DNA from 3 places in the Paenibacillus sp. 22594 genome. Region 1 is predicted to be linked to each of the others. Evidence: riboswitches for the same ligand, from Rfam matches in the RefSeq annotation. Region 1 holds a riboswitch; each other region holds the start of a gene.
The links. A riboswitch is a leader RNA that binds a small molecule or an ion and turns the genes downstream of it on or off. The one in region 1 is predicted to bind thiamine pyrophosphate.
Positions count from the first base shown of each region.

Region 2: linked by a shared signal. The riboswitch ahead of ACTJKB_RS05250 (thiamine phosphate synthase) and the one ahead of thiC (phosphomethylpyrimidine synthase ThiC) in region 1 are both predicted to bind thiamine pyrophosphate.
Region 3: linked by a shared signal. The riboswitch ahead of ACTJKB_RS19980 (ABC transporter ATP-binding protein) and the one ahead of thiC (phosphomethylpyrimidine synthase ThiC) in region 1 are both predicted to bind thiamine pyrophosphate.

Region 1 is NZ_JBQENA010000007.1:400,122-410,705, forward strand. It holds gene ACTJKB_RS22775 (ROK family glucokinase) at 1-859, opposite strand, end outside; gene ACTJKB_RS22780 (DUF438 domain-containing protein) at 1,063-2,334, opposite strand; gene ACTJKB_RS22785 (DUF1858 domain-containing protein) at 2,377-2,604, opposite strand; gene thiC (phosphomethylpyrimidine synthase ThiC) at 2,867-4,561, opposite strand; TPP riboswitch at 4,677-4,783, opposite strand; gene trxB (thioredoxin-disulfide reductase) at 4,858-5,811, opposite strand; gene ACTJKB_RS22800 (tetratricopeptide repeat protein) at 5,831-7,564, opposite strand; gene ACTJKB_RS22805 (ribose-phosphate diphosphokinase) at 7,830-8,780, opposite strand; gene hisJ (histidinol-phosphatase HisJ) at 8,804-9,631, opposite strand; gene hisIE (bifunctional phosphoribosyl-AMP cyclohydrolase/phosphoribosyl-ATP diphosphatase HisIE) at 9,647-10,375, opposite strand; gene hisF (imidazole glycerol phosphate synthase subunit HisF) at 10,372-10,584, opposite strand, start outside.
Region 2 is NZ_JBQENA010000001.1:1,123,606-1,134,189, reverse strand. It holds gene icd (NADP-dependent isocitrate dehydrogenase) at 1-307, shown strand, start outside; gene mdh (malate dehydrogenase) at 394-1,335, shown strand; gene ACTJKB_RS05265 (hypothetical protein) at 1,458-1,883, shown strand; gene ACTJKB_RS05260 (NUDIX hydrolase) at 2,066-2,491, opposite strand; gene ACTJKB_RS05255 (SDR family oxidoreductase) at 2,727-3,596, shown strand; TPP riboswitch at 3,765-3,866, shown strand; gene ACTJKB_RS05250 (thiamine phosphate synthase) at 3,990-4,592, shown strand; gene thiS (sulfur carrier protein ThiS) at 4,646-4,849, shown strand; gene ACTJKB_RS05240 (thiazole synthase) at 4,921-5,685, shown strand; gene thiH (2-iminoacetate synthase ThiH) at 5,716-6,828, shown strand; gene yfbR (5'-deoxynucleotidase) at 7,398-8,042, opposite strand; gene ACTJKB_RS05225 (fumarate hydratase) at 8,146-9,819, shown strand; gene ACTJKB_RS05220 (carbohydrate binding domain-containing protein) at 10,335-10,584, shown strand, end outside.
Region 3 is NZ_JBQENA010000006.1:161,915-172,498, reverse strand. It holds gene ACTJKB_RS20000 (ABC transporter permease subunit) at 1-370, opposite strand, end outside; gene ACTJKB_RS19995 (amino acid ABC transporter substrate-binding protein) at 429-1,280, opposite strand; gene ACTJKB_RS19990 (DHA2 family efflux MFS transporter permease subunit) at 1,632-3,152, opposite strand; gene ACTJKB_RS19985 (TetR/AcrR family transcriptional regulator) at 3,345-4,001, shown strand; TPP riboswitch at 4,073-4,176, shown strand; gene ACTJKB_RS19980 (ABC transporter ATP-binding protein) at 4,316-5,077, shown strand; gene ACTJKB_RS19975 (ABC transporter permease) at 5,061-5,837, shown strand; gene ACTJKB_RS19970 (ABC transporter substrate-binding protein) at 5,834-6,886, shown strand; gene thiM (hydroxyethylthiazole kinase) at 6,977-7,792, shown strand; gene thiD (bifunctional hydroxymethylpyrimidine kinase/phosphomethylpyrimidine kinase) at 7,821-8,654, shown strand; gene thiE (thiamine phosphate synthase) at 8,656-9,306, shown strand; gene ACTJKB_RS19950 (N-acetyltransferase family protein) at 9,371-9,913, opposite strand; gene ACTJKB_RS19945 (MarR family winged helix-turn-helix transcriptional regulator) at 10,072-10,509, shown strand; gene ACTJKB_RS19940 (ABC transporter ATP-binding protein) at 10,527-10,584, shown strand, end outside.

The sequences.
Region 1 (10,584 bases):
CCGGGGCCAGCTTCGCGAACACGCGGCGAACCTCTTCAAACAGAATATCTCCGGCTTTGGAGACACCGCCCCCAACGATGAATACCTCTGGATTAAGCACCGCTGCGACAGCAGCCATGGATTTACCCAGATAGAACGCAGCACGGTTCACAATTCGCAGAGCGACTTCATCTCCGGCCTTGGCTGCATCAAATACTTCTTTGGCGGCAATTTTCTCCACCATGGACAGGGAAGTGCGGTCGCCGCGGCTAACCGCATCGTTTGCCATGCGAATAATACCCGTTGCAGAGGAGACGGTCTCCAAACAACCCATATTACCGCAGCCGCATTGGATAGCTTCCAGATCAGGCACTACGGAAATATGACCAAGCTCGCCCGCAAGGCCGGCAAAACCTTGATACACCTTGCCATTAATAATGATACCGCCGCCGACACCCGTGCCCAGCGTGTAGCAGACACAATTCTCCACACCACGTCCCGCTCCGCTCCATGCCTCACCCAGCGCAGCCACATTGGCATCATTGTCTATTTTGACAGGCTTGTTCAAACGACCCTCCAGAATGGAGCGGATCGGCACATCTCTAAAACCTATGTTAGGCGCAAGGATGATGATTCCTTCACGAATATTCGTAAACCCGGCCAGGCCCGCTCCTACACCGGCAAGCTGATCCCAAGAGTACGGGGATTCCTCCACAATCTGACGCACATACTTTTCGATATTATCGATGACGGCATCGACGCCATCCGCAGTCCCCGTAGGTCCCTCAAAAGTATGCAGCAGGTTCCCCTCGGCATTGCAGATTCCAACCTTAATCGTGGTTCCACCTAAATCCACGCCAACGTAGATACTTTCAGACATGTAACAAGCCACCTTTTTCTATGCTAAAATAGTTAATCCTACGTACCCACTATAATAGAAGGTACCCCTGCGGTCAAGGAAAGGCGACACACCCGGCCATATGAGGGGTCTGGTATAAAAATAGCCTCTTGCCAATGCGGCAAGGGGCGGATGGATCAGCTTAAACGTAAGGTGATGGCCGGTGGGCATTTGATTCTAGACGGCTACTCCGACAAAATCCGTTTCTGTCCCTCCAGTGCGCGGATCGGGGCGATGTTCTGGGTAAATTCAAGGGTGCCCATGTAGTTGCCCGCTTCGTCACGTACTGCGAAATAACGGATGTAGATAAATTTATCCTTTATGGCAATCCAGAAATCCTCCGCGTCTTTGCGGCCCGCCTTGAAATCCTCCAGCAGCTTCTCAACGACATGCACACTTTGCGGCGGGTGACAGTTCTGCACCGTGCGTCCAATGACAGCCTTAGTCCGGGCGAAGATCCGCTCTTTTCCATGCGAGAAGTAACGGACCACATCATTTTCATCAATAAATGTCAGGTCGACAGGCAAATGATTCAGCACTGTTTCCAGCTGATGCAGCGACAGCAGGCCTGTCTCGAAGCGGATAAAGCCTTGCGGCGATAATCCTCCTTCTCCCTCTCCTTCTTCCGCTTGCACGGCTGCTCCCTCCGGTTCTGCGGCACGCTCAGGAATCCATTCCTGCTCCGGTGCAGTTAGACAGAAGCCAATTTCGTCGCTTTCGCGGGCGATTTTGACCCATTCATCTTCAGTCAGCTTATCGAGCGCCATCGGCAGCAGAATATTTTCTTCCTTAAAGATCATTTCATTTACTTCCTGGATAATGTTCGTCAGAAGAGCTCCAAGCTCCGCAGCTTCCCCGTTGTACGCACTGAGCGCCGCTTTTGCCTGTTTAATCATGCCGCGAATACCATCATCCACTCCCCACATTACCTTGGTTGGTCCATAAATGCCGTATTTCTCAAGGTAAGGGAATAGTAGATTTTCTTTGCGGCTGTAGTGCTTGTCGAGATCCAGCAGCAGGCTCAGATCCTCCAGCAGTTTGAAAATCATCTCTTCGCTGTCATTCCTTTGGAATTTATCGGCATGCAGCTGCAAGCGGAAGTTCACCAGCCGTTCAATCTCACGGTTCTCCAGCTTAAAGGTGTGGACAGGATGTCCCGGCTGCTCCTCTGGCTTGTTAGAACGGTGAATTTCCTGGATTGAGCCTTTAAAAATGGCCGTATGCACAGAGCATAGGCGCTGTACCTCCGTTACAGGAATCCCCTCCTCCGTCATCAGGGAATGCTCCATCGCGGAAATTTCTGCTACCGTAACATCACCTACCGCTTCTGCAAAACGCGCTTTGACTTCCTCTACACTTTTTCCGGCATGCAATTCCTTAATAATCTCCTTAAGCATAGCTTGGCGGCGTGTCTGCTCAGGAATATCCATTTCACGGTTGTTAATCAGTTCGCTCATCGTTCTCTCCCCTTCTCTATTCCACTTGTTAATCTCAGCGATCTATTCAATAATCTCGAAGCCATGGCTCTGAAAAGCCAGCCGGACGATTTCGCGATCCATTTTCTTCATTGTGATTCCTTTAGACAAGGTCATGAACCGGCCCGCCGTCTGCAGCATGCCAGGCTTCGTAATATCGCGGAAACCCAGCTCAACCATAATGTCTACGGCCTCCGGATAACGACTGACCAGCTCGAATATGGACTCATCCATGTTAAGGTGTTTGCTCATTGCACTCTCCTCCTGCAGCTTAGCTTCATGCCAATTGATAACCTTTCTCAACAACAGCTTAGCATAGGGTACAGGGCCGAAGAGTGATTGCAGTCACTAAATTATAAACTTATATACCTGCAACTATTCATTGCAAAGCAGAAATGAATTGGCCCCGCTTTTGTTGCCGGCATGCCTGTATGCCAACTCATGGATATAGAAAAAGGCTGCTTCCTCCGCCTGTTACAGCAAGGGAAACAGCCTCTTATAAAGCCCGTTCCAGTTATAGCATTTTGCTCAGTCTGAACGAATTACGGATATCGTGCGAAATGCGCATGCTGCAGAATTTGGGACCGCACATGGAGCAGAAATGCGCTGTTTTGGCACCCTCGGCAGGAAGAGTCTCATCATGGTACTCCAGCGCCCGCTCTGGGTCAAGCGACAGATGGAACTGGTCACGCCAGCGGAACTCGAACCGAGCCTTGGACAATGCATTGTCCCGATCCTGGGCACCCGGGTGGCCTTTAGCCAGATCTGCAGCATGAGCAGCAATTTTGTAGGTGATAACTCCTTCGCGCACGTCATTCTTGTTAGGCAGCCCCAGATGCTCCTTGGGCGTAACATAGCACAGCATCGCTGTCCCAAACCAGCCGATCATCGCCGCGCCAATCGCCGAAGTAATATGGTCATAACCCGGGGCAATATCCGTGGTTAACGGACCTAGGGTGTAGAAAGGGGCTTCCTGGCAGAGCTCGAGCTGCTTGTCCATATTTTCCTTGATCTTGTGCATCGGCACATGCCCCGGACCTTCGACCATCACCTGAACATCATGTTTCCAGGCGACGGCTGTCAACTCCCCAAGCGTCTCCAGCTCAGCGAACTGAGCCTCATCATTGGCATCGGCGATGGAGCCCGGGCGCAGTCCGTCTCCCAAGGAAAAGGCCACATCATAAGTCTTCATAATCTCACAGATTTCTTCAAAATGTGTATATAAAAAGTTCTCTTGCTGATGTGCAAGGCACCAGGCCGCCATGATGGAGCCGCCTCGGGACACAATTCCGGTCATTCTTCCGGCAGTAAGCGGGATATACCGCTTCAGCACCCCGGCATGAATGGTAAAGTAATCCACACCTTGCTCCGCCTGTTCAATCAGCGTGTCGCGGTACAGCTCCCAGGTCAGATCCTCGGCTATTCCTTTTACCTTCTCCAGCGCCTGATAGATCGGCACTGTGCCGATCGGTACTGGTGAGTTGCGGATAATCCATTCGCGGGTGGCATGAATTTTTGCACCAGTGGAGAGATCCATAATCGTATCGGCACCCCATCGGGTCGCCCATCTCATCTTCTCCACTTCCTCTTCAATGGAAGATGAGACGGCGGAATTCCCAATGTTCGCGTTGATCTTAACCAGGAAGTTACGGCCGATGATCATCGGCTCACTCTCAGGATGGTTGATATTAGCCGGGATAATGGCCCGTCCGGCAGCGACCTCATCCCTTACAAATTCAGGCCGGGTATTCTCGCGAATCGCGATAAACTCCATTTCCGGTGTAATCATCCCCTGCCGCGCATAATGCAGTTGGGTGACATTGCGGCCCTCACGTGCTCTTAAAGGATTTCGCTTCAAGCCAGCGAACCCTTCTGCCGACGTCCGGTCTGCAGCTAATCCGGAATCTCCGGGCTGAACGGTTCTCCCGGCGTACTCCTCTGAATCCCCGCGCTCCGCAATCCAGCTTAAGCGGTGCGGAGGCAACCCTTTCCGAACATCGGTATCTTCAGCGGCATCGGTGTAAATACCACTGGTATCATAGACACGTAGCGGCGCATTGTCCTCTTCCCCCGCAACACCTTCGGTCCGGCTAAGATGGATCTCACGCATCGGAACCTGAATATCCGGACGCGAGCCCTCTACATACACCTTACGGCTTGCGGGAAATCCCGAAAGATCGACTTGTTCCTTTTTTGATGAATTTGACATTCTTATCTCCTCCTCATCGCTCTGTGAGCCATTCAGATAAGATCAGCACGCAGCAAAAAGCCGCTCCACCTGGAGCGGCTTTATTCATGAACAGCCCAATACGGCTGTGCTCAAAAAAGGTCCGGCTCCACTTTCCTACGCTGGTATGATCCAGATCAGGTTCAAGGGTCCGGGAATTCAATTTCCCCGTCTCAGCCTATTCAGGCTCCCCTAGTGGGTATCTTATCTAATTACATACAATCTAATTTAGAAGGTATATGTTGTCAATCAAAAAATTTGCTTAACCAGCATTGTCGTTACTTATCCAGCGTTTCGCTCCAGTCATGTACCATAGCGCCTTCCAGATATTTCTCGGCATCCATAGCAGCCATGCAGCCGGTTCCTGCAGCGGAAATTGCCTGCCGGTAACGGGTATCCTGAACATCCCCACAAGCGAACACGCCGGGAATGTTGGTTTCGGTTGTCCCCGGATTCACAACGATGTAGCCGTTGGCATCCGTAGTAATCTGACCGCCCAGGAAAGCGGTATTCGGTGTATGGCCGATAGCGACAAATACGCCATCTGCTTCCACGAGCTCCTCAAGACCCGTATCATTGTTACGGACGGTAAGTCCCTTTACCCCGGTATCCCCGAGGGTCACTTCAAGCGGCGTGCGGTTCAGTGCCCAGGCTACTTTGCTGTTCTCCCGCGCCCGGTCCTGCATAATCTTCGAAGCGCGCAGCTCCGGACGGCGGTGGACCAGGGTTACGCTGGAAGCGAACCGCGTGAGGAAGCTGGCTTCCTCCATTGCGGAATCGCCGCCGCCGACCACGACTATCTTTTTACCGCGGAAAAAGAAACCGTCGCAGGTTGCACAGGTACTAACCCCACGTCCGACATTCTCCTGCTCTCCCGGTATGCCCAGGTATCTTGCCGAAGCACCAGTTGATATAATCACCGACTCTGCTTCCAGTACACCCAGACCATCCACGGTTACTTTGAAAGGGCGCTGCGAGAAATCCACAGAATCCACCCAACCATTTTTAAATTGAGCCCCAAAGCGTTCTGCCTGCTTGCGCATGTTATCCATCAGATCCGGACCTAGAATACCTTCAGGAAAACCAGGAAAGTTCTCTACCTCTGTCGTCGTAGTCAATTGTCCTCCTGGCTGCAATCCTTCAATAACAAGGGGGCTGAGGTTAGCACGTGCCAGGTAAATCGCAGCAGTTAATCCTGCCGGACCTGTTCCGATTACAATTGTTTTGTACATTAGCAAGTCCTCCTTAGGGTCAGATATTTTCCGTAAATGGCGGCAAAATGTCTGCTGCCGCCCCGTCCTGCGTCAACCCGCATGCTTGATGAATACGCCGTGCGTACCGGCTTACCATGGAGACGGAAACGCCGTAATGCTGGGCAGCCTCACGGTAGGTAACCGGATGACCATGAAGCTTGGCAGTTAAATATTCCAGAGCCGCACACCAGCCCTCTGCATGCCGGAACAAGGGGACATCCGGGTAGAGGCGGGCTATGAACTGCTTCCAAAGGAGCTCAGCATCCCTCTTCTGGGCGGCATCCAATCTCCGGTCCATCACAGCAGCCATATGATCTATAATCCGCTGCCAATCTTCTTTCCACTCTGGCGGCCCTTTATGGCCTGGCACAACCGGTTCTTGAACGGCCCTCTGGATTACACTTTCCTCCGGACTGCCGCCGATCAGCCGCTGCAGACTGAGAAGCGCAGCCTCCTGCAGCGGTTCCTGCTCCGAGACTCCCTTCAGAACATCGGATATTTCATCGTCCTCAATCCAGCGCAGCGCTTCTGTCACCTGGAGCTTCGTGCCGGCATCACCGTAGCGCAGCGCCCAAAAGAACGAAGCGCGCAGCAGTGGATTATTCTGTACTTCTTCCGTGAAGCTGTTCGTATTGTTCTTCCACTGCTTCAACTGCTCCTGAAAAGGCAGCTGATAATTATAGCTTACCGGAGGCAGCGGCCTGCCCTCTGACTGTGCCAGCTGCATCTGGGACAGGAAAAATTTCGGCACTGCTGATTCCGGGTCCAGCCTGGCGGCCATCTGCCAGCAGCGTACAGCCTCAGTATGAAGCCCGCTGTTGCTGGCCGCCGCCGCGCAATAATGGTACAAACCGGCATCACCGCCAACCTCTTCATCCTTCAGCAGACGGCGGAAATGTCCATATGCAGTTTTGTGCTTGCCCAGTATGCCCATCGTTGTCGCCATTTTAAAAACATGCTCCTGATGAAAAGGCACTGTCGCTTCAAGCATACGCACCAATCCCGCAAGCTGGTCTTGATCGCCAGCATATTGCAGGAAAATCGCCATGTTGCAGAGAGCATGCAGGTTGCCCGGATCCTGCTTCAGCACTTCGCCAAGACATTCCTTGGCTTTGGCGAAGCGGCCCATATAGAAATAGGCAAGAGCCAGATTGTTATGCGCCGCCAGGAAGTCCGGAATATTCAGGACAATCTCTTCAAGCAGCTTTACCGCTTGCGGGAATTTACCTTCCTCCAAAAGACTCCGGGCTCTGTCATGCTCCACCACACCTTCCCGGCTGCGGATCCGGACTAGCGGAGCGGGCCGATTCAGCTCATACTGCAGCAGTTCCATCAGCTCTTCGGACTCGGCCAGAAACTCACCGCTTGCATCCTCTTGCAGATAGGTCACAAGACTGCGCTCCGCCTCTTCAAAGTTTTCCATATTAGCGTAGTTATTAGCCATATAGAAGTGGCACTCTGTCATAGACGGATCAATCTCTTCCAGAACATGAGTCAAGATGTCGTTGGAATCCTCGTATTTCCCCATCTCGGATAATATACCCGCCATATTGCAATGATTCACCGGGTTTTCCGGCTCATATTCAACAGCTTTGCGAAAATTCTTCAATGCCTTATCATATTGAAAGCGGTCCAATGACCGTACGGCTCTTTCAAAGAAAAAATTGGCATCCAGAGTGACGGGAATCACGTTACCATTCACCGCGTTATTCTCTGAAGTTCTCTCAATCATGGAAGCAAGGCACCTCCCTTTGTAAGCTTCCTTATCCTCACGAAAAATAGGAGAGCGGCAGCAAACACCTGCCCGGACTCCCACCTAAGTGCCGTCGTTTCCATTTTTGGTCCCGACTGTCTTCACACAGTATACCACATGTGACAGGGGGATTCTCAAGATTGGAAGGGACTCCACAGGAGGAAAAAGCTTCAAAAAGCCATTCAAGCCCCCTGATTGTTCAATCTGGTTTGGCTCTTGTCCTAATATAAAAAAGACACAGGAATTAAATCCCCGCGTCTCTGAACAGCTTATCAATAGAACCGCCTTCAATAATAATGCGTGTGGCTTCAGCCAGCATAGGTGCTACGGAGAGCACAGTGAACCGGCTGGAATGATCATCTGGCAGTGCAATGGAATCGGTAACGACAATTTCATCTATATTGGGGTGGACCATACGGCTTAGTGCATCCCCCGAAAAAAGGCCATGAGTAGCACAAACGATGCTGTTCTTCGCCCCGCGCTCCTTCAGGCCTTCCACCACATTCACAATCGTTGTGCCTGTATCGATCAGGTCCTCGATAATGATAGGCGTCCGTCCCTCTACATCACCAATCACATGTGTAATCACCGATTCATTGTGAGCCGGGCGCTTCTTGATCATAATAGCAAATGGCGAGTCCAGACGGCTAGCCAGCTTCTCTGCCATGGAGGCACGGCCTGCATCGGGAGACACCACAACCAGGTCGGACAAGCCTTTAACCTTCAGATATCCGCTGATCAGATCAAGTGCCGTCAAGTGATCTACCGGAATGTTGAAAAAGCCTTGAATAGCCGCCGCATGCAGATCAATTGTAATCACACGGGTAGCTCCGGCGGTTGTAAGCACATCAGCAACCATCTTAGCCGATATCGGCTCGCGCGGCGCTGATTTGCGCTCCTGTCTGGCATAGCCGTAGTAAGGCACAATAATATTTACCGTTCTTGCCGACGCCCGCTTAGCCGCATCAATCATGACCAGCAGCTCTACGAACAGCTCATTAATGGGGTGAGCGAGGGATTGCACCAAAAATACGTCACAGTTCCGGATGCTCTCTTCATAATGCACATAAATCTCGCCGCTCTTGAAGCGGGTCAGCTTAATCTGGCCCAGCGGTGCGCCCAGACGCTCCGCAATATCAGCGGCCAGCTTCGGATTCGACGAACCGGAAAAAATACGCAATTGATGATGATGCATAGTACCCTCCTGGGGATCAAAATTTATAGTTCAAACGGAACCATTGTGCGGACACGACCCTCAAACACAGCCAATTCGCGGAAACCGGTGTGCCACAGCAAGCTGCGGGCTTCCTGCAAGCCGTCTCCCAGCTTCATTGGATCATGGGCATCAGAGCCCAGGGTGAGCGGTATGCCCAGCTTCAAAGCCTGCTGCAGCACATGCTCAGCGGGAAACATCTCCGCGCAGGGCTTGGTAAGCCCTGATGCGTTAAGCTCCATCGCTATGCCGCTGCCCGCTATCGCCCCGAGCGCCTCCAGCTCCATCCCCCGCACCTTGGCCTTACCCTCCGGTGTCTGTGGACCGTAGCCAAACCGTTTGATAACATCCATATGTCCTATAATATCATATAATCCCGATAACGCCGACTTCCGTACAGCATCATAATACCGGCGGTAAACCTCCATCACATCTTGACCTTCCCAGCCATGCGTCTGGCGAAAATCCGTAATGTCCCATTCTCGGAGAAAATGCACCGAACCGATCAAATAGTCCCAGGGATACGGTGCCAAAAGCTCACGGATCTGCTCCTCATAGCCTTCGATATAATCGGCTTCCAGTCCTACACGCAGCTCGATCCTTCCGCGATAACGCTCCTTGAGGTTCAGACATTCGTCCACATAGCGGGGAAGCTCGGATAACGGCATCGCCATCTCTGGATAGTAGGTATCCGGGTCTACATGAAGAAGCGGCAGGTGATCAGATAAACCGAGCTGCTCCAGCCCCAGTTCAATACCCCGCTGCACATACTGTTCAAGGGTTCCTACTGCATGTCCACAGCGCTCATGGTGGGTATGGTAATCAATACGCATGCTGAAGGCTCCTTCCTAATCACGGCGCGGCCGTTCATGGCGGGCGCTCAGTTCCTCCATAATCTCATCCAGCGGAAGCTTGCGCTCCTGCAGCAGCACCAGCAGATGGTAGATCAAATCGCTGACTTCAAGGCGCAGTTCGGCATTGTCTTTATTTTTGGCGGCGATGATCGTTTCCGAGGCCTCTTCGCCCACTTTTTTCAGAATTTTATCAACACCTTTATCGAACAGGTAGGTTGTATACGCGCCTTCCGGCCGTTCTGCTTCCCGCTCGGCAATCACCCGCTCCAGCTCCCCGAGAACGGCAAAACGCTCACTGTCGCTCAGCCCCTGCGAGGCAGTCGCGGCAGTTGGTCCCTTAACGCTGCCTGCTGCTGCCGGATGGCTCAGCGGGAGCTCACGGAAGAAACAGGAAGTTTCCCCTGTATGGCAAGCTGGCCCTTCCGGTACCACCTTCAACAGCAGAGTGTCGCTGTCGCAATCATAATGGATGGAAGTAATAGCCTGGGTATTGCCGGAGGTCCCCCCTTTATGCCACAGTTCGCTGCGCGAACGGCTCCAGAACCAGGTCTGTCCGCTCTCCAGCGATAGCTGCAGGGATTCTTTATTCATATAGGCAACCATTAGCACTTCCAGACTGTTCGCATCCTGCACTACGGCAGGGAGCAGTCCAGCTTCATTCCAGCGGATGCCCTCTAATACTTCCTGTTGGCTCTGGGCTGTTAATTGCTCTGCTTCGCTCATCGGATCTCTACCCCTTTTTGCTTCAGATCTGCTTTCAAATCATGAATGGCAATTTCTTTATAGTGAAAAATCGTCGCCGCCAGTCCAGCGTCGGCTTTGCCTTCCGTAAATACATCATAAAAATGCTCCATCTTCCCTGCTCCCCCCGAAGCAATCACGGGAATGGTAAGCAGGTCACTCACCGCAGCGGTCAGCTTCAGATCGAAGCC
Region 2 (10,584 bases), on a different contig from region 1:
TGGCGGAATCGGCATCGCTCCCGGCGCAAATATCAACTATATTACGGGTCACGCTATTTTTGAAGCTACTCATGGTACTGCACCTAAGTATGCGGATAAGGACGTGGTAAATCCGGGTTCAGTGATTCTGTCCGGCGTTATGCTGCTGGAGCATCTGGGCTGGCAGGAAGCGGCTGATCTGATCTACAAAGGCATGAGCACGGCTATTAACAATAAGACCGTAACCTATGATTTCGCCCGTCAGATGGAAGGCGCAACAGAGCTGAAATGCTCGGCATTTGCTGACGAGATCATCAATCACCTGTAGTCCCTGAAATCTATTGCATATGCTTACGAAGTGAGTTTGTACGAAGGGATATGAGTATTCCTAACAAACGCTTAGGAGGATCACTCGTGGCTATCAAACGTCATAAAATTACAGTTGTGGGCGCCGGTTTTACCGGTGCCACCACGGCGCTGATGCTTGCCCAGAGGGAGCTTGGCAATGTGGTGCTTCTGGATATTCCCCAGCTTGAGAACCAGACCAAGGGGAAGGCGCTGGACATGCAGGAAGCCGGTCCGGTACAGAAGTATGATGCCCAGATCACAGGAACTTCCAGCTACGACGATGCTGCGGATTCGGATATCGTCATCATTACGGCGGGTGTTGCCCGCAAACCGGGGATGAGCCGCGATGATCTGGTGAATACGAACGCGGGCATCGTAAAATCAGTCTGCGAAAATGTGAAACGTGTGGCTCCGGAATCCATAGTAATTATCTTGAGTAATCCGGTGGATGCCATGACTTACGTTGCTTATAATGCCCTAGGGTTTCCTAAGAATCGTGTAATCGGTCAATCCGGTGTGCTGGACACCGCGCGGTACTGCACCTTCATTGCTCAAGAGCTTAATGTTTCTGTAGAGGATGTGCGCGGCTTCGTGATGGGTGGCCACGGTGATGATATGGTTCCGCTGATCCGTTACTCCAGTGTCAGCGGCATTCCGATTGATAAGCTGATTCCTGCGCAGCGGATTGCCGATATTGTAGAGCGTACCCGCGTTGGCGGAGGGGAGATTGTCAGCCTGCTCGGTAATGGCAGTGCCTACTACGCTCCTGCAGCATCTCTGGTGCAAATGGCCGAAGCGATCCTGAAGGACAAAAAACGGATTATTCCCGTCATTGCCCTGCTGGAAGGGGAATATGGTTATTACGGACTGTTCCTGGGAATCCCGGCGCTGCTTGGTGCCGAGGGTATTGAGAAAATCTACGAGCTGGAGCTGACTGCGGAAGAAAAGGCAGCTCTGGATAAGTCAGCAGATTCTGTACGTGCGGTAACTTCAGTGGTTATGGTATGATTTCCAGTGGTCACAAGCCCTCATTTCTTGAATGGAAATGAGGGTTTTCTTTTCATGAACGGCGGGGTTGGGTATAATAAGAATGTAACTTATATCACAGCGAAAAGTGAGGAGGTTAATCAATGGACCGTATTTTCTTTTTCTTACATATGATCGGGACATTGGCGGTCGGCTTTTACCTGGTGCTTCCGTTTATTCTGAGCGGCACCGGTAAGCTGTCTGCTGCAGCCAAAGAAGGGACGCTTAGCGCAATCGGCGGATTGAACCGGTTTGCCCAGTATGGTCTTGTCATTCAGCTGCTGACCGGCGGATACATGATCTCTCAGGGGGATTACACCGTAGCCTGGATGGTTATCGTGGTTGTACTCCTGCTGGCGATGTTTGCCTTGGGCGGCATCATGGGCAAGCCGCTGCGTCTGGCTGCAGCCGGCATGCGCGAGAACCGTGATGTGTCAGACCATACCGCGAAGCTTCGCACCATGAGCCTGCTGCTGATGGTTGTGCTGATCGTAATGGTGTTTTTCATGGTGTATAGACACATTATCTAGAAATATAAGGATTTATAGGTTTCACGCTATAAATCATCCTTCTATTTCTCGCTGAAACGGATTCCGTCCCTTAAAAGGACGGCCAAGCCGTTTCCACTTGGTATGGGTGATTATTCGCCAAACCGTCAAGCCTGCCCCTGGTTCGAGGGGGCGGGCTTTTACTGCATTCTGGCCTGCATATCTTATAAAAGATCCTCTGACGAAAACACATTGCTTTTCTCAAATTCCGCTTGTATCCCGGGTGGGAGCAGGGCCTGAAGCTCCTGACGGGTACACCATTTATAGTCTGCATGCTCTTCGGAGAGCACCACTCTATTCTCATCGGTCCGGCACCAGTAGGTGATAATGACGAGTTGCCTGCCCGGATCGGTCAGAAAGGACACGGCATACAATAGCTTTTCCACCGTGACCGTGAGTCCGGTTTCCTCCTGAATCTCCCTCTCCAGTGCAGCCTCCAGGCCTTCTCCGAATTCCATTTTTCCGCCGGGGCATTCCCAGCTGCCTGCTCCTATCACATCTGCAGCTGCCCGCTGTACGAGCAGGATTCTGCCTTGATGCAAAATGACTCCTTTGACCGCGACGATGATGCTCCGTGCATTTCTGGTCATATAACTTATGCGCCTCCTTATCCTATGGGTTAATCGCTCCGAATCTCATCTCGGATCTATACTTCACTAAATTATATCGGCCCTTTACGTCAAAAACGACTGTATTTTTGTTTGGACAGCCGGGAAGTGTGGTAAGTAACATAACGAAAGCGATTGTATAATTGATGATGCATAAGCCATCCTAATACGATGTGGTTACTTCAACAAAAGGTACACAGCGAAAGGAGAATGGATCATGCCAGAAAATAAGCAGACTACCAAAACCTTGCCTCCCCAGGTGCAGGATCATCAGCCCGGTATCGAGAGCGAGATGAATCCGCGCCCTGAATTTGAAACTTCCAGCTACAAGGCGGCAGGCAAACTGCTGGGTAAGGCGGCGCTCATTACGGGAGGCGATAGCGGTATTGGACGGGCGGTTGCCGTTCATTTTGCCAAAGAAGGTGCGGATGTGGTCATTTCCTACCTGAATGAGCATTCCGATGCCGAAGAGACCAAACGCCAAGTGGAGCAGGAGGGACGGAAGTGTATTCTGATTGCCGGTGACATCGGCGTAGAAGCGTTCTGCCAGGATCTGATCAACCGGGCGGTGGAGGGACTGGGCAAGCTGGACATCCTGATCAACAATGCGGCCGAGCAGCATCCGCAGGACAAGATCGAGGATATTACCTCCGAGCAGCTGGAGCGGACGTTCCGTACGAATATTTTCTCTATGTTCTATTTGACCAAGGCAGCTATGCCGCATCTGAAAAAGGGCTCCACAATCATCAACACGACGTCGATTACCGCGTACCGCGGCAGTCCGCAGCTGCTGGACTATTCGTCCACCAAGGGCGCGATTCTCAGCTTCACCCGCTCGTTGTCGATGAATCTGGCGGAAAAGGGTATCCGTGTGAATGCTGTCGCTCCGGGTCCGATCTGGACACCACTGATTCCATCCACATTTGATGCCAAAAAGGTCAGCGAGTTCGGCGGTACACAGCCCATGCAGCGTCCGGGACAACCGGAAGAGCTGGCGCCAGCCTATGTCTATCTGGCCTCGGATGATTCATCCTATGTCAGCGGTCAGGTAATGCATGTTAACGGCGGGGAAATTGTCAACGGCTAGAAGTTACTGTGCGGCCAGTCGGTTTCGGAAAATATAACGGTTCAAGAGCAGGCCCATGCGGTCTGCTCTTTTTTATGTCCCTTGCAAGCAGTGAAGCTTTCGGTAAAAGGGATAGCTTTTCCGAGGAATAATATGTTAATATGAACCACGTCAGCAACTGAATACAGCAATTGTCCCTAGGGGTGCCGCAAGGCTGAGACGAACGTGACGTTCGGACCCTTTGAACCTGATCTGGTTAAAACCAGCGTAGGAAAGCGGAGAATGAATGAACTGCAGCGGGGTTGTATTTCTTACACCCGTATTCCTGTACAAATTTATGACTGCCTCCTATCGCGGGGGCGGTTTTTTTGTGTTGCCCGTTTGTCGCAAAAGAGTGGAGCAGGAGGTGAAGAATTGGCGGAAATTCATTTGATCTCTGATGGGAAGTTGGAGCCGGGGCGGTTCGTCAGCCTGGCGGCCGCTGTGCATCCGCTCGTGGACTATATTCATCTGCGGGAAAAGCACCGGTCTGCCCTGGAGCTGCTGGGCATGGCAGAGCAGCTGATGCGTGCAGGAATCCCCGCATCCTGTCTGGTCATCAATGATCGGCTGGATGTTGCGCTTGCCGCCGGTGCAGGTGCTGTCCAGCTAGCCTGGCACAGCTTGCCGCCTGCAGCAGCCCGTGCAGCCGCTTCCGGTCTCCGGCTGGGAAGGTCAGTGCACTCCGCGGCAGAAGCCGCTGAAGCAGGCCGGCAAGGGGCGGACTTTTGCCTGTTCGGGCATATTTTCCCTACTGGCTGCAAGCCCGGTCAGCGGGGGCGCGGTTTGGCGCTACTGGAGGAAGCGGTCCGTAGCACCCGCATTCCACTGATTGCTATCGGCGGGGTGGAGCCTGGTAATGCAGGTCAGGTGATCCGTCACGGTGCTGCCGGGATTGCGGTCATGTCCGGCATTTGCGGAGCGGATGACCCTGTAGCTGCTGCCCGTGCTTACTGGTTGGCGCTCCAGGAGTCGTAAGATCTGTGTGTTTGAATGTACCGTGGGTGACCACGTGAAGGAGGTGAGAAGGCATGAATCTAATCATCAATGGCAAACCCGGAGTAGTTGCGGAAGACTGCCGGACCGTTGCCGATCTGTTAAACCGGCCTGAATGGAGCTTTCGGCTTGTGATCGTGGAACGAAATGGTGAGATTGTCAGCAAGGAGCATTACGGGGCGGTGGCATTATGTGAAGGCGACCGGCTGGAGCTGGTGCATTTTGTGGGCGGGGGCTGATGCCGTGAGGCTATCATAAAATATAAGAATTTATTTTCACGCTGTCGAATTTCATTACAGGAGGCGAGTTCATGTTAGATCCATTCGTGATTGGCGGCATTACGTTATCGAGCCGGCTGTTCATCGGCACCGGCAAATACAGCCGCAATACACTTATTCCCGAGGTGGTTTCAGCTTCAGGCTCACAAGTGATCACGGTTGCCCTGCGCCGTGTAGATCCGGAGAGCCAGGACAATATTATTAGCCATATTCCTTCCCATATGACTCTGCTTCCGAATACTTCGGGTGCGCGCAATGCCGAGGAAGCTGTGCGGATCGCCAGACTGGCCAGAGCCGCCGGCCTTGGTAATTGGGTCAAGATTGAGGTCATCAATGATCAGAAATATCTGCTGCCGGACAACCTGGAGACTATCCGGGCTACGGAAATACTGGCCGCAGAAGGCTTCGTAGTGCTGCCCTATATGAGCCCGGACCTCTCAGCCGCGCTGCGGATGCAAGCAGCGGGAGCCGCCGCCATTATGCCGCTGGGTTCACCCATCGGCTCGAACCGCGGCCTGCGCACCAAAGAGCTGCTGCGCATTCTCATCTCTGAGGTGGATCTTCCGGTGATCGTCGATGCCGGTATCGGCCGCCCCTCCGAAGCGGCAGAAGCGATGGAGCTTGGCGCATCCGCTGTGTTGCTCAATACGGCAATCGCTACCGCCCGTGATCCGCTGCTAATGGCAGAAGCCTTTCGCGAGGCGGTAGTTGCAGGCCGCAAGGCTTATTTGGCTGGACTCGGTCCAGTGGAAGAGACGGCTGTCGCGTCTTCGCCTTTGACCGGATTTCTGAAGTGACTCACAAGCTAACGGAAATGGGGGAGTAACATGAGCTTTTTTGAACCACTGACTCGTCTGGAGCAACTGCCTTACGAGAGCTTGTGGCGGGAGTACCGGGTGGAGGATGTGAAGCGGGCGCTTCTCAAGGATCGTCTGGATGAAAAAGACCTGCAGGCCCTGCTGTCTCCGGCTGCGGAATCTTGTCTGGAGGAGATGGCTCAGCGAGCGCAGCGGTTGACCCGTACGCATTTTGGGCATGTGATGCAGCTGTTCACACCGATGTACCTGGCTGATTTCTGTGTGAATCACTGTACGTATTGCAGCTTCAGCTCGATTTATGATTTTCCGCGAAAAAGATTGACTCTGGAGGAGGTCAGACAAGAGGCTATAGCAATCTCCTCCACGGGCCTGCGCCATCTTCTGATTCTGACCGGGGAATCGCGCAGGGAGAGTCCGGCCACATATGTGAAGGAATGCGTAGAAATTCTGCATGAGTACTTCTCTTCTGTCAGTATTGAGGTGAACCCGCTGTCCACTGAAGAGTATCGGGAGCTTAGGGAAGCGGGAGTGGACGGGCTGACCCTGTATCAGGAGGTCTACCACCAGGAAACCTACCGCAAGCTGCATGTGAAAGGTCCCAAAAGAGTCTACCGCAACCGTCTGGATGCCCCCGAACGGGGCTGTCAGGCCGGTTTCCGCTCTGTCAACATCGGTGCTCTTCTGGGCATGTATGATTGGCGCCAGGAAGCCTTCATGACCGCGATGCATGCCCGCTATCTGCAGGACAAATATCCGGAATGCGAAATCGGCTTATCCGCTCCGCGCTTTCGTCCGTATCTGGGCGAGTTCAACCCGGACAGCGATGTCACCGACCGTGCGCTGGTGCAGATTATTTTGGCGTATCGCCTGTTTCTGCCGCGCTCCGGCATAACCCTTTCCACCCGGGAGCCCGCCTCCCTGCGGGATCATCTGATCCATCTTGGGATCACCAAAATGTCGGCAGGTGTCTCCACCGAAGTAGGGGGACACACCCAGGATGGCGGGACTCCGCAATTCGAAATCTCGGATGAACGGAATGTGCAGGAGATCACGGATATGCTTCAGGCGGCCGGCCTGCAGCCTGTCTTCAAGGATTGGGACCTGCTGAAGCTACAGGCATAATAAGGGTTGCCGTGGCAAGAGTGCTAAAGTGCTAAGGTGCTAATTGTCAGAAAAGCATGCAGGAAATCTGGCGAGGCTGGAGAGTGTGAGAAGATCCGGTGGCGTTCATCAATCTCCATGAATGGAATCATCAAGCGAACCGTTTTCTTCTTTTGGAGTAGGGGCAGCCCATTGCCTTGCAACGGACTGAGGAGCTCTTATATCAAGCGTAAGCCATGGTTTCGCCCAGCTAACGGACTAGAGTGCAGTTATTCTCGGAGATTCACCCGAAAAATGCCTGTTAGAGGGGCGATAAGCGCGATACAGTCCGTTAGCCCTACTAGATGTATCCTCCAGAGAAAATAACGGCTTTAGGGTCCGTAGCTGTCTGCAGGACTGCTATTAGAAACCTGAAACCAAGAAGCAAGGCACTAGGTTGAAAAAGATTACTGAAATGTTGGTCCAAGTAGAGCGTAAATCTTAAATCTTATGGAACTCTGGTGCTATTCCTGCATGAAGCAGCCCGTTCTGTATCCACTGATTAGAATTTGATTGAGGCTCCTACGGGTCCGATCATAGGAGCCCATTGTTTATAACATGTGGTCCGCGCCATCCACCGGTTGTCCTCCGTCTGAACCGGCGGACAGCTCATCCAGGGACATCTCGAAGCCGGGAGCCATATGAATCAGAAAGTATTCCATCTCCGGCATTTCAAGACCGCGCAGTTTGGCTGCGGTCTGCACCTTGGCTGCTGCGAATTCACGGTTGCCTGCAGCGACCTCCCAGACGCATTTCAAATAAGCGTCGAGATGATCTGCAGCTTTGACATAACGCAGCAAAAGGGCATCCTCGGAGCCGGAAGGACTGTCCTGAGGCTGCAGGAGCGGTGCGTAGACAGAAGTAAGCTCCTGCGGAATCATCCCCTTCAGCCGTTCGGCGGCGACCCGCTCCATGTCGCGGAAGCTGGACAGCAGACGCGGATTGTTGTGCTTGACCGGCGTAGCAATATCGCCGGTGAAGACCTCAGTGGCGTCGTGAAACAGCGCCATTGCGGCCGCACGGTCGGCATTCAGCGAGCGGGCGAAGTGGACGTTGCCGATGGAGCAGAGCATATGGGACAGCAGGGCAACCTGGAACGAGTGCTGCGCCACGTTCTCCGGTGCGGTGCTTCGCATGAGGCTCCAGCGCTGGATATACTGAAGCCGGTACAAATAGGCTGAAAAATGGTAATTCAATTTTTACGTAACCCCTTTCATGCGTGGTTTAATATGTTATGATAAAACTAATTGTAACAGAGTTTGGACAACCGCGAACGCATGGAGAGGAGCTGGACTGAAGATGCAGCATTTTGAAAACAGCGTGTATGATCTGATCGTGGAAACCTCAACAAACCTGCCGGGCGATGTACGCCGGGCAGTAGCCAAGGGACGTGCTCTGGAGGACCGGGCTACCCGCTCCGGCCTCGCGCTCACTACCATTGCGCAGAATATTGGCATGGCTGAGCTCCAGGTATCTCCAATCTGTCAGGATACAGGGATGCCGACTTTTATCATTCATACACCTGTGGGTGTGAATCAGATCGAGATGAAGAAGGATATCCATAACGCCATTATCCGTGCGACGAAGAATGGCAAGCTGCGCCCCAATTCCGTAGATTCGCTGACGGGTGAGAATAGCGGGGATAATCTGGGTGCAGGGACTCCGGTGATTCACTTTGAGCAGTGGGAAGAAGAAAGCATAGAGGTGCGGCTGATTCTGAAGGGCGGAGGCTGCGAGAACAAGAACATTCAGTACAGCCTGCCTGCGGAACTGGAGGGCCTTGGCAAAGCAGGCCGTGATCTCGACGGCATCCGCAAATGCATCCTTCATTCGGTATATCAGGCACAAGGCCAGGGCTGTAGTGCCGGTTTCATCGGCGTCGGCATTGGCGGGGACCGTACCACCGGGTATGAGCTTGCCAAGAAACAGCTGTTCCGCAAGGTGGAGGATGTGAATCCCATACAGGATCTGGCCAAGCTTGAAGACTATATTATGGAGAATGCTAACAAACTGGGTATCGGTACGATGGGCTTTGGCGGTGAAGTCACACTGCTGGGCTGCAAGATTGGTGTAATGAACCGGCTGCCGGCCAGCTTTTTCGTCTCCGTAGCCTATAACTGCTGGGCGTTCCGCCGCCAGGGCATCCTGGTTGATCCGGCAGCCGGAACGATTCAGGAATGGCTGTATGAGAGCGGTACGGGAATCTCCGTAGAGACGGAAGATAGCTCTGCACCTGCTGCTGTGCTTGAGGCTGTTGGCGCCGCTGCAGACGGTGCAGGCTCCGGTGTTGTTCCAGAGGATGCCACGATTACTGCAGCACCTGCGGTGCTCTCGGCTGCTGAAGCAGCAGCGAATCCGGCCGGGGAGCAAGCGGCAGCAGCTGCTGGAGAATCCCGTGAGGTCCGGCTGACTACTCCGATCAGTGAGGAAGATATCCGCAGTCTTCGGGTGGGAGATGTAGTTATTCTGTCAGGAGAGATGCATACCGGGCGCGATGCGCTCCACAAGTATCTGATGGATCATGATGCACCGGTGGATCTGAACGGGGCGGTGATCTATCACTGCGGCCCGGTCATGCTGAAGGACGATGCAGGCTGGCATGTAAAAGCGGCAGGCCCGACTACCAGCATTCGTGAAGAGCCGTATCAAGGTGATATTATGCGGAAATTCGGCATTCGTGCCGTGATCGGTAAAGGCGGAATGGGTCCCAAGACATTACAGGCGCTGCAGGAGCATGGCGGTGTCTACCTCAATGCCATTGGCGGCGCGGCGCAGTATTATGCGGAGTGCATTAAGAAGGTGAACAGCGTCGACTTCATGGAGTTCGGGATTCCGGAGGCCATGTGGCATTTACAAGTGGACGGGTTCGCAGCCATTGTGACCATGGACGCGCACGGCAACAGTCTGCATGCAGATGTGGAAAAGGATTCTGCAGCCAAGCTGGCGCAGTTCAGGGAACCGGTTTTTAAATAAGCTGTGAAATGAAGCTAGATTATAGATATTCCGCAAGCCTTCTTCCATTGCTGATGGGGGAGGGCTTTTTGCATTCGCCGGGAGTGGACTGTTTGAAGAAAAGAAAGGTAGAAGTGCTTTTGATTCCCCCCCGGAGTGGGCTATTTGAGGAAATGAATTGTAAAAGCGCCTCTGATTTCCCCCAGAGCGGGCTGTGTTGAGGAAAAGAAAGGTAAAAGTGCCTCTGATTTCGCCCGAAGAGGGTTGTTTGAGGAAATGAAAGGTAGAAGTGCCTTTGACTTCCCCCGCCAGAGTAATTTTGTTTTTTCTGGGGCAGGGACGAGTCACCTTGGGACAAAAGCCAGGAGATCACCGTCAGCGGACGCTAATTATAATACTTGACAACGCATACATAGCCATGGTAATTTTTATGAGGGAAACCGGTTTCCTTGTCCGCAGCATCGTCTTGCAAGTGATGGAAGGGTATTCACAGGCAGTATGGTTCGATATGCGCTCTTATGAGAGGGAGATGAGGAATGAAACGCAAGCTATGGCTTATTCCGGCATTAATCACGTCAATTGTTCTGTCCATTACGGCTAACTTGTTTGTGCTGCCAGCCGCAGAGGTTGAAGCAGCGAGCATTGGTACTGTTACTGAGAATGACACGATCTACCAGATTATGGTTGACCGCTTCAATGATGGGGATACCTCTAATAATGCCACTGGTGCCGCTATCCGTTACGGAGAAGCTTCCGAGGATGATTTTCGCTACATGAAAGGCGGAG
Region 3 (10,584 bases), on a different contig from region 1:
CTGCTTCCCATTGGCCTTTATGTATGGACAGAATCGCGGCCCGCACAATCTCGGAGGAATACGCGCCCACGCTGAGCGTGAATCCTATCGTAGCAGCAATAAAAGGATCAAGTATGATGCCTACCGCCGGCAAACCGTAGAAAATAATAAACAGCTGCACCAGAAGAGGCGTGCCGCGAATAATCCAAACGTAAAAGCGAGCGATCAGCTTCGGCAAGGTCCATGGCGAAAGGCGGATCAGTGCGGTCAATATAGCCAGTAGAAGCCCCAATATAAATGAAACGACTGCCAGCGGAATGGTAAAAGCCACCCCGGCTTTGAGCAGGGGCAGCATGGAATCAAGGAAAATTTGTATTTTGCGGTCATCCATAGATCAGACATCCTTCTCTAGACTATGGGCGGCCTCGGCCGCCCTCGTCTACCTGTTATTATTTGGAAACGTCAGCGCCAAAATACTTCTCGGAAATCTTCAGGTACGAACCGTCACTCTTCATAGCTGCCAGAGCTTCGCTTACAGCGGCTACCAGTTCGTCGTTGCCTTTCAGGAAGACAGCCGCACTCTGAGAGCCCTCTGCAATTTCGTCAACAACCTTGATTTTCACATCCGGCTTCTGCTTCTTCAGATCCAGATAGGACAGGCCGTCATTCACGGTTGCATCAATGCGACCTGAGGTCAGCAGATCAATGGCTTGATTAAAACCGTCGGTTGACACAATTTCCGCTCCGTTCTCACGTGCGATATCGGACAGATTACTGGTCATAGACTGGCCGGCTTTCTTGCCTTTCAGATCAGCGAAGGTCTTGATATCTTCATTCTTCTCTCCAACGATCAGCACAGCTTTGGAGACAATATAAGGTTCCGAGAAATCGTACTTCACCTTGCGTTCGTCGGTAATGGAAACTTCATTAAAGATAACGTCAAAGCGCTTGGCGTCCATACCGGCAAAAATGCCGTCCCACTGGGTTTCGAAAAATTCCGCTTTTACTCCCAGCCGCTTGGCAACCTCTTCAGCGATCTCTACGTCAAAGCCGGTTAACTTGCCAGAAGCATCATGGAAGGTAAATGGTGCATAGGTACCCTCGGTCCCAATACGCAGCTTACCGCTGGCTTTGATGGCCTCCAGGCTGTTTTGTTCCGCAGGCGCGGCAGCTCCTTCAGTGGGTGCTGCCGAAGACTCCGCTGCTGAATTTTTGCCTCCGGCATTATTGTTATTATTGCCGCAAGCTGCTAGCAGCACCACTGTAAGCAGCAATAGGATAGTCAGATTAAGTTTTTTCATAGATAGATAACCCCTCTCGTCTCATTCTCTGTATGTACCGGCTGTTCACCGGCAAGTTGAATAGTAACACCCTCACGTCAGCTGAGTCAATACTTTTTCCGATAATAAACATCGGAATTATGATGTAAGCGTTTGAACCGCTATTTTCCTTATCTTAAGCATGCCGGTATTAGGATAGCTTACCCCAAAACATGTTAAATTCCCCAGTGAAATCAGGTACAAAAAGTGGAAACAACTTCGCAGTCCTTATAGAGCATATGCTAAAAAAAAATCCCCGCAGCACCTGAATGCTGAACGGAGAAATTTGAACTAAACATTATGTTATTTAACTTTTGACTACACTTACATAAACTAACCATGCATCATTTCAGGCTGCACCTTTGACTTTGAGTCGCCTTCCCCGCCTCTGCGGCCTCTCCGCAGGAGCAAGCCCAGCAGAGCACCGCCCAAGGCAACAAAAATCATAATGTGAAAAGTGTCATCAAACCCTTTGGCAAGAACGGTTTGTGTAGCCAGCTTCAATGCTTCGGGTGATGCTCCTGTTGCGCTCTTGCCAGCTGCAGCCGCAGCCTCTTGCATTTCAGCCCCGCGCGTTGCTGCTCTTGAAGTCAAGATGGTTACCAGTGTGGAAACAGCCAGAGAATTGATCACCTGCTGCATGGAATTGGTCAAGGAAGTGACCCGGTTAACCAGATGACTTGGCGCCTTGTTGAGCAGATGTGTATTCATTGGCATCACCATCATTCCCATGCCTGCACCGCACATGATCAGCGGCAGAATCAGGTCCCTGCTCTGTGTGGTGAGATCCACATGAGAGTATTGGTACAAAGCACCCGATACAAGGCTGAGTCCGCAAACCACCAGCCAGCGTACTCCGATCTTATCGAACAAAATCCCGGCAATGGGCATCATAAGGCCAGAAGCAATCGCCTGGGGCAGTAGCGTCAGACCCGTATCAAATGCCCCGAAGCCGCGGGCCTGCTGCAGAAACTGCGGGAGCAGGAACAGCGCACCGTACAAGCCGAACTGTGCAATCCATTGTACAACAATCCCTGTGCTGAAATCTACCGAGCGAAGAATACGAAGTTCCAGGAGCGGTGTCTCCGAACGAAACTCAGCAATGACAAAAGCGATTAAAGCCACGGCACCCAGGGATAAACCGATCAGTGTTTTGTCCGAAGTCCAGCTGTCCGCTCCCTGGCTCACCCCGTAAGACAGAGAAGCAAAGGCAAGGGGCCCAAGAATCATCCCAAGCTTATCCATCCCGGGCACCTGGCTGCGTTCCGATTGCGGCAGCTTGCGCGAACCAATCAGGAGACAGATGATCCCGATAGGAATATTTATGAGGAAGATCCAGCGCCAGGAATGATACTCCACCAGCCAGCCGGACAGCACAGGACCGATAGCCGGAGCAAACAGCACCGGTATACCCATGATCCCCATGACTACGCCTACCTTGTTCTTCGGTGCCAGCTTGTACACATATGCCATCCCGACAGGAAGCACACAACCTCCGCCCAGACCCTGCAGGACACGGAAGGCAATCAGCCATTCTGCACGGCTTGGTGTTGCACAGAGAATAGAACCCATAGTGAATACGATAACTGCCGTTAGAAAAACTGTCTTGGCTCCGAAACGGTCAGACAGCCAGCCGGACAACGGAATCACCGAGGCCTGGGCCAGCATGTACCCGGTCACAATCCATTGCAATGTATTTAGATCCGTATTAAAATCCTTGACCAGCGTTGACAAAGCCACATTCATAGCCGTACTGTCGAGCACCACCATGAATACACCGGCAATGATGGCCAGCAGCGGAACCAGAATGCTTGACAGGCGAAAATCGGCCTCCGGTTTCAGCGATTGCTCCATTCTCTATCTCCTCCTGAATTGAACTGCGCAGGTAGACTCATTGACCGCAGCACAACTTAATCGATATAATATATCTCTGAACGGACAACTGTCCGTTGTTACATTTTTTAGTCTACGGACAATTGTCCGGTCTGTCAATGGAGTTCACTTATTTCCTGTAAATATATGCTGTATTTCTGAAAGGAGCCTGTCATGAACCCGAGAGAACAAGGCAGCAATCCATCCTCAAACCTAACACCACAATCAAATCCATCCTCCTCCCGGAATAATCAGGACCCTTATGTCCAGCGTATTCTTGAAGCTGCCCGAGAGCTTTTTACTGAGAACGGTCTGGAAGCAGTCAGTATGTACGGCATTGCCAAGCGGGCAGGAATCGGCCAGGGTTCGCTCTACCGCAGATTCACGGACAAAGGTGAAATTTGCTCTGCCCTGCTCTCCACCAGCTCCGAACGTTTTCTTGCCCGATTGGAGCAGGAGCTCCAATCCTCTGTTGGAGCAGACAGCTCCATTGAAGAGCTGCGGAGCAGTATTGAACAGGTTGTGGAATTTATAGACCAGCATGCTGAGCTACTGCAGATGATCAAGTCTGAATTCACGGGCAAAAAACAGCTCACCCAGTTTGAACATCCGATTTTCCAGCGGCTGAACGCAGTTATGGCCGAGCGTCTGAAGCGGGTTGCAGATGATGGCAAGCTGATTGCTATTGATCCCCATTTTGCCGCAACTTCTCTGATCGCGGTCCTCAGCCCTGATCTCTATCTCTATCAGCAGAAGCTTCACGGGTCGGGCAAAAAGGATATCCTGGAAGGGATTCTAACCCTATTCGTAACTGGACTACAGCGGTCCTGAGCACACTTTCTTTTGACAACATTCTGGAATATGCTATATTAGTTAGCAGTTGCGAATATAATATTGACCTGCTATTTCACTAGGGGAGTCTAATGACTGAGACGAAGCCTTAAGCTTCGGACCCTTGGAACCTGATCTGGATCATACCAGCGGAGGGAAGTGGAACAGAAACGATCAGCAGTGCCGCTTCACGCCTACTGCCTGAACCTTTCAGACCCATTTGCCTCCCCTGGAGACGGATGGGTCTTTATTGTGCTTCCGCAGTCCCGGAAGCAGATGCGTCGCCAATGAAAGGAGGCTTAATACATACGAATATGATCTCAATCACTAACCTGTCCTATGCTTTCAGCGCTTCGCCGCAGACTCCGGTATTCAGTGGACTCTCAATGAACATCGGCCAGGGCGAATTCATTTCCATTGTCGGTGCCAGCGGCTGCGGAAAAAGCACCCTGTTCAAAATCATCGCCGGTCTGCTTAGGCATACAGATGGCGAACTCAAAGTTCACGGTATGATCTCTGACGATCCATCGTCGCGTCTGGGCCAGGTCGCCTATATGCCGCAGCAGGATCTGCTGCTGCCCTGGAGAACCGTGATGGACAACTGCCTGCTGCCCTGGGAGCTGAAGCGAAAGAGCAGCAAAGCAGATGCTGTAAAGAATATCCGTGAAATGCTCGACCGGTTTGGACTTGAAGGTACAGAGCGGCTCTACCCGCAGGAGCTGTCCGGGGGGATGCGTCAGCGGATCGCTATGCTCCGCACCCTTGCCGCCGGAAATGAGCTGATGCTGCTCGATGAGCCTTTTGGAGCACTGGATGCCATAACCAAGCGTGAACTGCACCGTTGGCTCCTGGAATTATGGGGCAGTCTTAAGCAAACGGTTCTGTTCATCACCCACGATCTAGAGGAGGCGCTGCTGCTCAGTGACCGGATTTACCTGATGTCTGGAGGCAGCGGCGGTGTACAGGAATTCTCGGTGGATATCCCGCGGCCCAGACATTACCGGATGAACTATGAACCGCATTTCATTACTTTGCGGGAGAATTTGGAGCGGAGGCTGCATGAGAGTATCTATTAGCAGAACCTTTCTGCGCGAATATGGCCCCTTTGCCTTGCTGGTACTGGTCACTCTTGCCGGCTGGGAGAGCGCTGCGCGACTGAAGCTTGTCCCAGCATTCATTCTCCCGGCTCCAACGGCTATATGGACGGCACTCATGGAGCAGAGAGAACTGCTTTTCGGAGAACATTTCCCTGCTACTCTGCAGGAGGTTTTGCTCGGCTTTGTTCTGTCGGCAACCTGCGGCATGCTGCTGGGTACTGGAATGCACATGTTCACTCCACTCGAAAAGGCGCTATACCCCTTGCTGGTGATCAGTCAGACCATTCCGCTGATCGCGCTGTCACCCATTTTTATTATGTGGTTTGGCTATACCCTATGGAGCAAGGTTGCAGTGGTTTTCCTCACTGCCTTTTTCCCGGTGGTAGTAGGGACCTTTGACGGTCTGCGCAAAAGTGGTGCTATGTACAAAGAACTGTTGCTCACACTCGGTGCGACCCGCTGGCAAATTCTGCGAAAGACCCAGATTCCGCCTGCACTGCCCTCTTTGTTCTCTGGTCTCAAGCTCTCTATGGTCTACTGCGTCATTGGCGCGACGATCGGGGAATGGCTGGGCGGCAGCCGGGGACTCGGCTATTTCAGCCGCCGGATGGCGGGCAATCTGCAAAGTGCGGAAATGTTCGCTTCTGTATTTCTTTTATCTGCACTCGGAATCATTCTGTTTCTATTTATTGTGCTGCTCGAAAAAATTATTTTGCAGAAAAGAGGCATTCATCGATGAAACTGATCCCTTCTGAACCTCCCTTTAGAAAAAGGAAACTCCATCTAGTCCCGTTATTGCTATTTCTGTGTCTGGGACTTGCTGCGACAGGCTGCGGGAACAGCAATGATAAGTCTCCAGCCAGTTCTGCATCAGCGGATCAAGGCGGGCAGCCCCACAAGCTAACGATTATGCTCGACTGGTATCCGAACGCAGTCCACTCCTTCCTGTACGCCGCCCAGCAGAACGGCTATTTTGCCGACGAAGGGCTTGCTGTGGATATCCAAATGCCCGCTGACAGCAATGATGCCCTGAAGCTCGTAGCCGCAGGTAAAGTTGACCTGGCCCTAAGCTACCAGCCGCAGGTGCTGATGGCACGGGGTGAGCAGATTCCGGTGAAGTCCGTTGCTGCGATCGTCAGACATCCGCTAAATCATCTGATGGTTCCGGCTGACAGCGGGCTCAAGAGCCCAAAAGACCTGGAAGGTAAAAATGCCGGATACTCTTCGATCCCTCTCTATGAAGCTATGCTGAAAACCATGGTCAAAAGCGATGGCGGAGATCCTGGAGCAGTAAACCTGACCGATGTGGGTTTTGACCTTATTCCAGCCATTACAACCGGGCGTGTCGATGGCATTATTGGCGGATTTATTAACCATGAGCAGTTGATTCTGGAAAAGGAAGGCCATCCGGTCATTTCGTTGAATCCAACCGATTACGGCGTCCCCGATTACTATGAGCTTGTCTTGGTCGCCAGCGACTTGGGTTTGCAGAATTCTGAAGGCTACATCCAGAAGTTTATCCAGGCTGCACGTAAAGGACAGCAATTCGTTGCGGATCACCCGCAGGAGGCGCTTGACCTTCTGCTCGCTCACGAGGATGCCACCGCCCCCCTCGACAAGGACATCGAGTCCAAGAGCCTGGAGCTGCTGCTGCCCCTGATGGACGCTGGCAGTGAGCCGTTTGGCTATCAGGACCCTGCATCGTGGGATAAGGTACAGACCTGGCTAAGTGATAACGGGCTGCTGAATGGCGAGGTAAAGACCGGAGAGGCTTTTATTAACTTGTAATTGAGAATTTAGGAATGCTTATATAACTAAGTCTACGCTTCCGGAGCGAGTTTTGTACGAAGTGATTTCATAGAATCAAGGCTGACAAAAATTTCAGGAGGAATACTCATGTCTTACTTAACCAAAGTGCGGGACAGCAATCCGCTGGTGCATAACATTACCAATATCGTGGTTGCGAACTTCAGTGCGAACGGGCTGCTGGCACTTGGGGCATCACCTTTTATGGCGGATGCACATGAAGAAGTCGCGGATATTGCCGCTATGTCTGGTGCTGTAGTGCTAAATATCGGTACGCTCAACGACTATGCCATTGATTCAATGCGAATTGCCGGACAGGCAGCGAACCGTCATCATGTGCCGGTTGTCCTTGACCCCGTAGGTGCCGGAGCCACTGCTTACCGCACTGAAGTAACTCATAGGCTGGTCAACCAAATGCAGATCACCGCGCTGCGCGGCAACGTCGCTGAAGTGGCCCATGTGGTAGGCGAGAGCTGGAACATCAAAGGTGTGGATGCCGGCACCGGAGACGGTGATGTGGTGGCATTGGCTGTAAAAGCTGCGCTGAAGCTGAACTGTGTGGTGATCATCACCGGCAAGGAGGATATCATTACGGATGGCAGCACTACCTATGTTGTCAGCAATGGCCATCCTGTCCTGACTAAGGTGACCGGTACCGGCTGCCTGCTCAGTGCAGTCGTTGGCGCTTTCCTGGCAGCAAGCGGCGGCGCCTGGCTGGAAGCGGCAGTAGAAGCTCTATCCTTCTATGGAGTTGCCGCTGAAATTGCGGCCAATCGGTCACGCCAACTGGGAGTAGGCAGCTTCCAGATCGAGTTCTTGAATCAGCTGGCTCTCGTTACCCCGGAAGTATACGCAGAGCGCTCCCGCATAAAGCGTCTGGAACAATGATAACAGCTTCACCTAAGGAGACCTTGCGATGACAGAGCCTACAAGGAATAAAATATTCAAAGCATTGACAATTGCCGGTTCCGACTCCGGGGGTGGGGCTGGCATTCAGGCCGATCTTAAAACCTTCCAGGAGCTGGGGGTATACGGCATGTCCGCGCTTACTGCGGTTACCGCACAGAACACCTTAGGTGTTCAAGGCGTATATCCACTGGAAGCGGATGCCGTTACCGCACAGCTTGATTCCATCGGAACCGATCTTACACCGGACGCTGTCAAAACAGGCATGCTGTTCAGTAGCGGACTCATCCGTGCAGTTGCCGAAAAGGTAAGCCAATATGGCTGGGACCATCTGGTCGTTGATCCGGTTATGGTCGCCAAAGGCGGTTCTCCCCTGCTCCAGCAGGAAGCCGTGCAGGCACTGATCCGCTATCTGCTGCCACTGTCCCTGGCTGTAACACCCAATATCCCTGAAGCAGAAATTCTGTGTGGAATGAAGATTTCCGGTATGACAGAACGCGAGTCAGCAGCCAGGCTTATTCATGCCATGGGACCACGCTACGTGGTGCTCAAGGGTGGTCATGATGATGATGATAACCTTATGGTGACTGACCTTGTATATGATGGAGAAAAGTTTACTTATTGGGAAAGTCCGCGTATTGCAACGCAGCATACCCATGGAACCGGCTGTACCTACTCCGCCGCCCTCACTGCAGAACTTGCACAAAACAAAACGGTACCTGAAGCGATACAGACAGCCAAGGCTTTTATCCATGCAGCCATTGAGGACGGATTGAATATAGGTTCCGGACACGGGCCGACGAACCACTTCGCCTATCAGAACAGAATGAGGGGGAAGCGCTGATATGCAGCGGATAGACAGCGAAGATATGCGCAAACTGTTGAAGCTATATTTCATTATGGGCAGTGTGAACTGCCGGAAAGCTCCACTGGAAACACTCTCTGAAGCGATTGACGGCGGGATAACCTTGTTCCAGTATCGCGAAAAAGGCCGGTCCGCTTTCACCGGCCAGGCCTATGTCGAGCTTGCCCGGCAGCTCCAGCAGCGTTGCCTGGAGTTCCGGGTGCCTTTTATCGTAAACGATGACATTGAGCTGGCGGTTGCCCTGGATGCAGACGGTGTTCACGTTGGACAGGACGATGAACCTGCGGGTTCGATCCGCGAGCGGCTGGGAGCACATAAAATCATCGGGGTCTCCACCCATACTCTGGAAGAAGGCAAACAGGCTATTGCGGACGGTGCCGATTATCTGGGCGTTGGGCCGGTCTATCCCACTTCTTCCAAGAACGATGCTGAAGCGGTTCAGGGTACCGCTGTGATAGAAACGCTGCGCCGCAGCGGACTTACCATTCCCCTGGTTGGAATCGGTGGTATCACCGTGGACAATGCAGCCCCTGTAATGAAGGCTGGAGCAGACGGAATCTCCGTGATCTCTGCGATCGCCGGTGCAGACAACATCAGCGCTGCTGCCCGGAAGTTCCTGCAGGTGATGTAACACAAAAAAGCACAGCCGCCGTTCATCACTTGGCGTTGTGCTTTTTTTATGACAATAAGAAAACTCAGCTCCATCTACCCATTACAACGGTGTGGTAATACTTGCCGTCAGATAGAAGCTTGTCGTTCTTCAGAAGACCTTCCTCTTCAAATCCCAGTTTCTGATAGAGCGCGATAGCCTTGTGGTTGGTTTCCAGGACTTTCAATGTGATTTTGCGGATGCCGCTGGCTTCCGCCCAGTTGATGGAGGCGGCCAGCAGCTGGCTGCCAATGCCAACTCCCCAGTATTCCTGCAGCACACCAATGCCAAATTCCACTTGATGAGATAAGCGTTTCAAGCTAGTTCCCTCACATCTGGAGAATCCGGCCAGCCTGCCGTCTACTACCGCCACCAAAAAGAGGTTTTTGTTGTTAGCGGCATCCTCCTTGATGAGCTGTTCAAAGCCTGCTGTATCAATGACCGCCTCCCCGCGTTCCCTGTCCAGATTCTCCGTCTCTCCATCGATTTGTAGCCGAATTTCAGACAGCAGCCTGGCATCTGCGGGGGCTGCTTCCCGAATCGTAATGCTTTTGCCGCCGCGTTCATATTGCCATGATTCCATTTTCATTATGTACTCCCTTTCCTGAGGACTTCAGCTGTATGCACTTCCAATATTAAACATGCTGACGGTTTAGTCAATGTTGTTCGTGCTTGACTATACCAAATTATTGGTTTACTTTATAAACAGTTCACATTGATAACTTTTCTCTAAAGGCAGGTGCAGTTATGGCTGATCGTGAGCAAACCATAGAAGTGTATCAATCTTATTTTGCGGTAGCCCGCCAGCTTAAGAAGCTGGCACATCAAAGCGCGGCGGACCTTGGGCTGACCGTGCATCAGATCGGCATCCTGAATTTCCTCCTGCAGCATCCGGGGCAGACCCAGAAGGAAGTCACAGAACGCCTGGTATTTAACAAAAGCCGGGTCAGTCTGCATATTGATGCTCTGGCGCTCAAGGGACTGGTCACCCGCGCAGTTTCGGAGCTGGACCGCAGAGAGACAAAACTATCCCTCACCGCTGAAGGCGAAGCATTATGCAAGCGGTATAACGAGGAAGCATGGTCGCATAAGATGCTGGGTGAAGCCCTGGCGCCATTCAAGGAGGATGAGCTGCGTCAGCTCATTCATATGAACAAACAGCTGCTGCTGCATCTGAATTCCTAAATCAATAGAAGCTGGTGATGAGAATGTCCCGAGGTTTTGGACCGGGCGGCCCCCATGGCCGATTGAAATTCGACG